DNA from 2 places in the Rhodoglobus sp. genome. Region 1 is predicted to be linked to the other one. Evidence: predicted binding sites of a transcription regulator. Region 1 holds the regulator's gene; the other holds the start of a gene.
What was found. The regulator HrcA, encoded in region 1, represses chaperone genes, less so after heat shock. The targets are predictions, from matches to a motif close to TTNGCACTCGNNNNNNNCGAGTGCNAA.
Positions count from the first base shown of each region.

Region 1 (4,880 bases):
TGACGGACTTTCATCTCCAAGAAGAGGTCTCCATTCGGGCCGCCTGCCGGGCCGACTTCACCCTGACCGGGCATTTGCAACCGCAAACCGGTTTCGACTCCGGCCGGAATGTCAACCGAAATGGTGCGCTGTGCGCGCACGCGACCTTGGCCGGCACACGTGGCACACGGGTTCACGATGATGTTGCCGTATCCGCGGCATGTGCCGCAGGGACTCGACGTCATGACGTTGCCCAAAAGGCTGCGCACTTGGCGCTGGATCTGGCCGCTACCCTGACAAATATCGCAGCGCACTGGAGATGAGCCGGGAGCTGAGCAGTTTCCCTCACACGTTTCACAGAGCACAGCTGTGTTGACCTCGATGTCCCGTGAGACACCGAAGATGGTGTCTTTCAGGCTGACTTCAACCCGCAAGAGCGCATCTTGTCCCCGCTCCCGTCGCGAGCGTGGTCCAACGGATTGTCCGCCACCACCGCCACCAAAGAAGGTCTCGAAGATGTCGCCGAATCCGAAGTTCGCACCGCCGCCGAATCCGCCGCTTCCACCCATGTCGTACTGCTGACGTTGCTGCGGATCGCTGAGCACGTCATAGGCATGCGTGACGGACTTGAACCGCTCTGATGCATCTGCGCTCGGGTTGACGTCGGGGTGCAACTCGCGAGCGAGTTTGCGGTACGCCTTCTTGATTTCTTCTGGCGTGGCCTCGCGGGCAACGCCCAGTGCTTCGTAGTGATCTGCCAAAGTTCCGATTGCTCCTTACGAGCTCAGTTTTCTTCCAAAAGTCGCGACAGGTAGCGCGCTACCGCGCGAACCGCTGCCATGTTGTTCGAATAATCCATGCGGGTTGGACCAAGCACCCCGAGGCGTGCAATGCCGCCGCCAGACGAGGAGTACCCACCCGTGACGACCGAAGTCTCTTCCAACCCAAATTCTGCGTTCTCGCGTCCGATCCGCGTGGAAACGGACCCACTTGTTACTTGCATTTCTCCAAAGAGCCGTAACAACGTCACTTGCTCTTCTATTGCCTCAAGAACAGGAAAAATACTTCCCGAGAAGTCTTGCTCGGTTCGCGCAAGATTTGCTGTGCCCGCGAGAACAAGTTTGTCATGGCGATTGGCCAATACCTGTTCGATCAAGCTGGATGCCACCTGGCTGACGAGTGCCTGACGTTCCACAGGAAAAATATCCGCGAAGTTCGCGAGCCGCTCCGCCGCCTGAGGAAGCGACTGGTCGTGGAGCGCCGAATTCAGCTTTGCGCGCATCTCCCCCAGAAACACCTCGTCTAGAGGTTCGGAAACATCGATGAGCCGCTGCTCGACGAGCCCGGAGTCGGTGATGAACACCGTCATAATTCGCGAAGAATTAATGGGGACCAGCTCAACGTGGCGCACCCGAGCCGTAGCAAGAGACGGATACTGCACAAGCGCGACACTGTTCGTTAGCTGAGACAGCATGCGAACAGTGCGCGCAAGAACGTCGTCCAAATCGTCTGCTTGCCCCAGGAACGACTCAATTGCTTGACGTTGGGCGCTAGTGAGCGGCCTGAGATCTGCGAGCTGGTCTACGAATACGCGATAGCCCTTGTCTGTTGGCACACGGCCAGATGAGGTGTGAGGAGCGGTAATCAGCTCTTCGTCTTCGAGCAAAACCATGTCGTTGCGAATCGTTGCAGCAGACACCCCAAAGGAATGACGCTCGACTATCGACTTGGATCCGACAGGCTCGCGCGTAGCAACGTAGTCCTGCACGATGACTCGAAGCACGTCAAGTCCGCGGGCGGAAACCATGCCACCACCCACCTCTCTTGATTGGCACTCAATCCGTTCGACTGCCAATCTTACTCGACACTCCGTGACACAACCGTTGCACCACGCAACTCATTAGCGCTACCGTGTCTCTGTACTTGAGCGCTACCTCTTCGGGGAAATGCTCAGGTGGCACACCGAGCATTTTGATGAAACCCGGGAAGTTCCCTTGTTCACCTGAAAGGCACGAACTCATGACTGACGCAAATCCGCAGCCCGCCGCACCGCAGCCTGCCGCTCAACTGACCACGGCTGAGGACAACCAGTGGGCGTCATTCGCTCACTTGGGCGGAATCCTCAGCTTCCTGCCATCGCTCATTATCTGGCTGGTCTTCAAAGATCGCGGTGCTTTCACCAATGTGGAAGCCAAGGAAGCGCTGAACTTCCAGATCACATTGACCATTGCGCAGATCGCGCTCCTGATTGTCGGTTCGATTCTTACCGCAGTCACCTTCGGTCTCTTTGGCCTAATCCAAGGACTTCTTGGTTTCGCTATCTGGGCTGTCGGATTGATCTTCTCGATTGTCGGCTTCACCAAGGCAAAGGACGGCAACCACTACCGTTACCCCTTCGCTCTTCGTCTCATCAAGTAACGCGGTAGTTACCCGCTGAAAAAGACTCGGCCCCGGGAGCTTCGGCTCTCGGGGCTATTCTTTTGCCCAATGCAGGGTTTAATGGAGTCATGTCAGATTCCACACCTCCCACCAGCTCTCCGTACGCACCGATCCAACCGATGAGTCCAAGCGATGAGAAGCTCTGGTCAACACTGATTCACATCGGTGGAATCTTCTTGGGATTCATTTCAGCGCTCGTTGGCTACCTCGTCTTCAAGGACCGCGGACCGTTCGTGCGCGCCCACGCTCGCACTGCACTCAACTTTCAAATCACGATGTATATCGCGATGTTCCTTGGCGGGATTCTCACCGTCGTCGGAATCGGCTTCCTCATTATTGTCGCGGCCGCCGTTCTGATCGTCATCTTCAGCATCATCGCCGCAATCGCTGCGAACAAGGGGCAGGCCTACAGCTACCCGCTCACGTTCGAGTTCATTAAGTAACTCAGACCCATCGCTCTAAATAGGGGCGTCAGCGAGCAGTCGTCGTACTACGGCATCCGCGAGCAGGCGCCCCTTTAGTGTGAGCTCAATCGTTCCGCTCAGTGCGGCTCGTGCTTCGACGAGCTCTTCGGCAATCAGCCCAGCGACCGCGGTACGACCTTCGGCATCGAGCGTGTCAATCTGAAGCCCATTGCGCACCCGGGTGCGCAACAAGACGTGTTCCAAATACTTGCTGGAGTCAGCGAGCGTCTCTCGACCTGCCCCCGGAGAGTGCCCAGCGGCGATACGATCCGCATACGCCGCCGGGTGCTTCACATTCCACCAGCGCACTCCTCCGACGTGGCTGTGTGCGCCAGGGCCAACACCCCACCAGTCATTGCCCAACCAGTAGCCCAAATTGTGACGACTAGTGTTGCTGACCTCAGGATCATCGCTTGCCTTGCCCCAGTTGCTGACCTCGTACCACTCGTACCCGGCAGCCTTGAGCTTCTGCTCCGCTAATTCGTACATGTCAGCCTGAAGATCATCATCGACGGCAGCAACAACTCCGCGGCGAATCTGTGCCGCCAGCTTCGTGCCCGTTTCGATAATCAGCGCGTAGGCCGAAATATGGTCAGGATTCTGCGCGATCGCGTGATCAAGCGAACGCTCCCAATCCTGCAAAGTCTCGCCCGGAGTTCCGTAGATCAGATCGAGGCTCACATCGAGCCCCACCTCGCGAGCCCACGCCACAACATGAGGCACACGCTCGGGATCGTGAGTGCGCTCCAGCGTTGCCAGCACATGAGGCACTGCCGACTGCATTCCAAACGACACCCTCGTGAATCCGGCATCTTTGAGCGCCAGCAGGTAATCGCGGTCAACAGAATCAGGGTTCGCCTCAGTGGTCACTTCGACATCCGAAGCGAAACCCCAGGTGTCGCGCGCGGCAGCGAGCATGCGAGTGAGGTCGGTCACGGGCAACAGCGTTGGAGTGCCGCCGCCAAAGAACACTGTCGACGCTTTTCGGGGAGCAACGCCAGCCTGGGACAACACGGTGGATGCCAATGCCATTTCAGCGATCGCTTCCGTTGCGTAGTCAGACCGTTTCGCTCCGCGTAATTCTTCGCTCGTGTACGTATTGAAATCGCAGTAACCGCAGCGAACCCTACAGAACGGAACGTGAATGTAGACACTCCACTGACGGTTCTCAGAACCGGCGGCAGCGCTCTCTGGCAGCGCGCCGTCAAGGGGTGCTGGGTCGGCAATGGGCAAAGCACCTGGCACGAACGAGTCCCCTAAACAGCTGATCACACGAGCGTGCCCCAGCAGTTGCATGCAGGCACAACCTCAATTGTCGCACCTCGGTCATGGGAGAATGTCACCGTGACAACGCACATTCTTTGGGACATCGACGGCACCCTCATCCACAACTCTCGAGACGGTGCAACGGTCTACGTCGACGCTTTCACTCGCGTCACCGGCGCCCCACCACAGCGACGGATCGCTAGCCCGCACGGCATGACCGAGGGACAGCTGCTCGCCGAACTGCTGCAGCTCAATGGACACTCCCCCGCGATGTTGGATGATCTGCTCACCGAACTCGACAGTCGGACGCAAGCCCAGCACGACCTCGGCTTCACTCGCGAAGCCGTCGCCGGAGGTCAACGGGCGCTGCGCGAAGTCTCACGACACGGCTGGACAAACGCGCTGCTCACCGGGAATGGCCCTCAGCACTCGCGCTTCAAACTGTCGGCCGCCGGCTACTCCCTCAACGACTTCAACTGGCAGAACTCATTCTTTGGTGATCGATCGCCCAATCGCTCACACCTCACCTCGCTCGTCGCACCCCTGCTCGGTGCCGGACCGCACGTCATCATCGGTGACACCCCGAATGATGGGCTAGCCGCTGACAGCGCGCAATTGCCCTTTATCGCCGTCGCCACCGGAGCATTCTCCGTTGCCGATCTCCGGAACACCAACGCGCGACTGGTCATTTCCGACCTAGAGTCGGGCATCGACGACGTGATCGGCATCATC
Region 1 covers NZ_JBMDVL010000001.1:476,593-481,472, forward strand. The annotation lists gene dnaJ (molecular chaperone DnaJ) at 1-740, opposite strand, end outside; gene hrcA (heat-inducible transcriptional repressor HrcA) at 764-1,786, opposite strand; gene ACOH1Z_RS02320 (DUF4870 domain-containing protein) at 1,999-2,397, shown strand; gene ACOH1Z_RS02325 (DUF4870 domain-containing protein) at 2,487-2,861, shown strand; gene hemW (radical SAM family heme chaperone HemW) at 2,877-4,127, opposite strand; gene ACOH1Z_RS02335 (HAD family hydrolase) at 4,227-4,880, shown strand, end outside.

Region 2 (4,880 bases), 470 kb from region 1:
GCATAAGGGAGGCTGAAGAAGCCCGCTCGGCCGCGCTGACGCCCCTGTGCGGGCGAGTTGCGGCCGTGTTGCGGCTGAGTGGCGGGCGTTAACGCCAGAATGGGCGCCTCCCGCAGGAGACGCCCATTCTGTTTACTGCGGTGGGACTACGTTTAGCGGCGGGACTTAGAAGTCCATGCCACCTGACGGGTCGCCCATCGGAGCGGGGTTCTTCTCTGGCTTGTCAGCAACAACAGCTTCAGTCGTAAGGAAGAGTCCAGCGATCGACGATGCGTTGAGCAGAGCCGAGCGGGTTACCTTTACCGGGTCGTTGATACCTGCAGCGAGCATGTCGACGTATTCGCCGGTTGCCGCGTTGAGGCCGTGACCAATGGGGAGGTTGCGGACCTTGTCAGCAACAACACCTGGCTCCATGCCTGCGTTGAGTGCGATCTGCTTGAGCGGTGCGTCGATAGCAACGCGAACGATGTTCGCTCCGGTTGCTTCGTCGCCGACCAAGTCAGCCATTGCCTGGCTGTCGAACGCGATCTTGCCAGCCTGAATCAGGGCAACGCCACCACCGGCGACGATTCCCTCTTCAACCGCTGCCTTTGCGTTACGGACTGCGTCCTCAATGCGGTGCTTGCGCTCCTTGAGTTCAACCTCAGTTGCGGCACCTGCCTTGATTACTGCAACGCCACCGGCGAGCTTGGCGAGACGCTCCTGGAGCTTCTCACGGTCGTAGTCGCTGTCGGTGTTGTCGATCTCGGCACGGATCTGCTTGACGCGACCTGCGATCGCCTCTTCGTCACCCGCACCTTCGATGATCGTGGTCTCGTCCTTGGTGATAACGACCTTGCGGGCGCGACCGAGGAGTTCGAGCGTTGCGTTCTCGAGCTTGAGGCCAACCTCTTCTGAGATGACCTGTCCACCGGTGAGGATTGCAATGTCAGCGAGCTGAGCCTTGCGACGGTCACCGAAACCGGGAGCCTTGACGGCAACCGACTTGAAGATGCCGCGGATCTTGTTCACGACGAGAGTTGCGAGTGCTTCTCCGTCAACGTCTTCAGCAATGATGAGCAACTGCTTGCCGCTCTGGATTACCTTGTCGACGATGGGGAGCAGATCCTTGATGTTCGAGATCTTGCCGTTGACGATAAGAACGTAGGGGTCTTCGAAGACCGCTTCCTGGCGCTCCTGGTCAGTGACGAAGTATGCCGACAGGAATCCCTTGTCGAAGCGCATGCCTTCGGTGAGCTCAAGCTCGGTGCCGAACGTGTTCGACTCCTCAACGGTGACAACACCTTCCTTGCCGACCTTGTCGATCGCCTCAGCGATAAGTGCACCGATCTCGGGGTCACCAGCAGAAATTGATGCGGTAGCCGCGATCTCTTCCTTGGTTTCGATCTCCTTGGCGCTCGCAATGAGTGCCTCAATGACCGAGTTGGTGGCCTTTTCGATTCCGCGCTTGAGGCTGATGGGGTCTGCACCCGCAGCAACGTTGCGGAGGCCTTCGCGTACGAGTGCCTGTGCAAGAACAACAGAAGTAGTCGTACCGTCTCCGGCAACGTCATCCGTCTTCTTTGCTACCTCTTTGACGAGCTCAGCACCGATCTTCTCGAACGGGTCGTCGAGCTCGATCTCCTTGGCGATGGATACACCGTCGTTCGTGATGGTGGGAGCGCCCCACTTCTTCTCGAGAACAACGTTGCGACCGCGCGGGCCGAGTGTGACCTTTACGGCGTCAGCGAGAATGTTCAGGCCGCGCTCAAGGCCGCGACGGGCCTCTTCGTTAAAAGCAATGATCTTTGCCATGTGTGTTTCTCGTCCCTCCCGGACGTCGTACAAGCGAATAAGTTGGCACTCGAACTATGCGAGTGCCAAGGTCAAAATTAGCACTCGACAGGGGCGAGTGCAAGACAGCCCAGCGCACTCGACAGGGGCGAGTGCGCGTGTTCCGGGTGTGGTCGTGTGGTGTGGGGGTTGGCTGCTTATTGTCCGGCGGTGAGGTAGTCGGTTCCGAGCACGATGGTGAGTTGTGCTGCGGGGAAGACGTCGGCTTCGATGAGTCGTATTTCGCCGATTCCGAGGGCGTTGATGAGGCCGGCGGCTACGTCTTCGTCGTCGGGGTTGCTGTAGTAGACGTAGGTGTCTTCGATGTCGCGTTGGGAGGCTGGTGCGGCGCTGCCCATGGGCCAGCCGACGGCGGTGAGTTCGTCGAGGAGGCTGGTTTGTACTCCGGTTTCGGGGGTTCCGTTGAGGATGTCGATGGTGAGTGCTCGTGCGGGGTCGATGGTTGTGGGGTCGGTGAGGGGTTCGACTGTTTCTATGGGTTCTGGGGTGGCTGCGGGTTCTTCTGGTGAGGCGAAGAGGGGGATTCCGAGGTCGTCGTCGAGGTATTGACTGAGGGCGAAGAGGCCGCCGAAGACGAGGATTCCGGTTGCGAGTAGGGCCCAGGCGAGCCCGATCCAGCCGCCTCCGCGTCGTTTGGGTCCGCGGTGTGCGCCTACGCGTTCGATGTCGTCGGGCTGTTCGTCGAATCGATCTTTCGGGTAACTAGCCATTGATTAGTCTGTCAATTCTTCGTTGTGGTGGTGTGTTGTGCGCACTGTGCGGTTGCGCATCCGGTTGTCTCGGTTGCGTCGTAGTCGCGAGACGAGCATGGGGTCGTAGGTGACGGCTGCTGGTGCGTCGATTACGGCGTTGAGCATTTGATAGTAGCGCGCGCTTGATACGTGGAACAGGCTGCTGATGGCTTCTTCTTTTGCCCCGACGTGGCGGGTCCATTCGCGTTCGAAGTCGAGAATCTGGGTCGCATTTTCGGGTAGCCCGTTGGAGGCGTGTGTTGTTGTTTCGGGTTCTGACATGACGACCTCCAATATTGTGGCAATTCTAGGGCGCGCAACCTTTGGGATTGCCTAACGACGCGGCTTGCTCGGTCAATCAGGGGCGGTCGAGGTTAGGATGTCCTTAGTACCCGATGTCTCCGATTGGTCTTCATGCGCTTACGACTTTTCGCCACTGCTGTGGTGGTGTCTTGTGTTGCGCTTGTGGTGAGCGGTTGTTCGATCTCGACGGTTGCGGAGCAGCCGATGGTTACGGTCACTGCTGATGCGAGTTCTCCTTTGTCTCAGTTAACGGTGTTGGATGATGCGAAGGATTACAGCGGGTTGGTGCGCGCGGCTCTTCCGACGGCGGGTATTTCTGCTCCTGATTCTGCGCCGGAGCAGTCCTTGCCGACGACCGTGATGTCACATGATCTGAGTGGTGATGTCTCGGTGACGGTTTCGTCGGCCGACCGCGTTATTGCGATGGATATTTCGGGGTCGATTGCGGCGACGGTTGCCGGTTTGGGTTTGCTTGATTCTTTGGTGGCGCGCGATATTTCTACGACGTTTGATGAGGCTGCTGCGTTGCCGGTAATCACGTCGAGTGCCCATACGGTCAATAGCGAAGCGATTTTGGCGATGCGTCCAGATCTGATTGTGACGGATGGTTCGATTGGTCCGATCGATGTGGTGTTGCAGTTGCGGGATGCTGGCATTGCTGTGGTGTTTGTGGAGACTGATCCCTCGGTGAATGGGGTTGCTGAGTTGGCGCGTCAAACTGCAGCCACGTTGGGGGTTCCGGCTGCGGGAGTGGCGCTCGGTGAGCAGTTGGCTGCGGAAATTCAGGCGAAGATTACGGAGATTGCGGGCATTGTTCCGCGCGGTGATCGCTTGCGCATGGTGTTTCTTTATTTGCGGGGAACGTCAGGTGTTTATTACCTGTTTGGTCAGGAGTCTGGTTCAGATGTCTTGATCAATGCTCTTGGCGGGGTGGATGTTGCTGCCGAGATCGGTCTCGAAGGTATGCGTCCGATGACGGATGAGGCGATGGTTGCGGCGAATCCGGATCTCATTCTGGTGATGACCAATGGCCTCGACAGTGTTGGCGGCGTAAGCGGCTTACTTGAGGCTCGCCCGGCGGTCGCGCTGACGGAGGCTGGCAAAAATCAGCGCTTTGTCGAGATGGATGATGGCGAGATTTTGAGCTTCGGCCCACGCACGGTCATGGTGCTTGATGCGCTCGCGCGTGCCATTTATGCACCTGGCTCTGGTTCGTAGTTAGGGGCGTTGGCGCGGCGAACGTTTGGTTCCGCGCCACCGGGTGACGAAAAAGACGAGGCCTGCAGCTGCCGCGGCAGCGACGACCGCCAATGCCACGACGGTGTTCCGTTCTCGCGGGGTGACGCTCGCTTGGGGCGTTGGCATGCAGTTGGTCGTCGCGCTAAACGTAACCGTGATGGGGTCGAGTTTTTCACCAGCGGGGTAGGTGCCGAACGCGGCAGATCCTGCCTCTGTGAGCGTCACGGATGCGGCGGCTAATTGTGCGGTGCCGTTATCGACTGCGACGGTGGATGTGTCAATGGTTGCGAATTCCACGCCGGACTGGTCGACGGGCGTCCCGTCTTGAGTGGTTCCACTAACGTCGAAGACGAGCTTTGCGCTGGTGGTGCCGTCGAACTGCAGTTCGAGCGCGTCGAGCGTGGTGTCGAGAATTCCGTCGTGGCCGGTGAATCGCAGGGTGCCGTCAAAGGCGAGGGTGCCACGGCCCGCGTCGAGTTGGCCTGCACCTTCGCTCCAACCAAAGTTGGGGGTGTCATAGGTGGCACCGTCGCTCACCGCCCATTCGCCGTTCGCGATGGTGCCGCTGATGTATGACCGAAGCGACTCTTTGACACCCCAGGTGATGGCGGCATCCGATATTTGGCAGGTGGAGTCGTCGGCGGCGAGGTTCACGTCAGTTGTCGCCGACCGTGTGCCGGTGCGGGTATCTGGCGCATCCAATTCTGTGGCGTTGCTTGTCATGGGGGTAATGGCAATAGCGACGGCAGTGATGATGAGTGCTGCAGGGCCGAG
Region 2 covers NZ_JBMDVL010000001.1:945,741-950,620, forward strand. The annotation lists gene groL (chaperonin GroEL) at 166-1,794, opposite strand; gene ACOH1Z_RS04660 (LytR C-terminal domain-containing protein) at 1,971-2,543, opposite strand; gene ACOH1Z_RS04665 (DUF3263 domain-containing protein) at 2,547-2,846, opposite strand; gene ACOH1Z_RS04670 (heme/hemin ABC transporter substrate-binding protein) at 2,979-4,085, shown strand; gene ACOH1Z_RS04675 (HtaA domain-containing protein) at 4,086-4,880, opposite strand, start outside.
Region 2: the regulator HrcA is predicted to act here: its motif matches at 1,837-1,863, upstream of groL (chaperonin GroEL).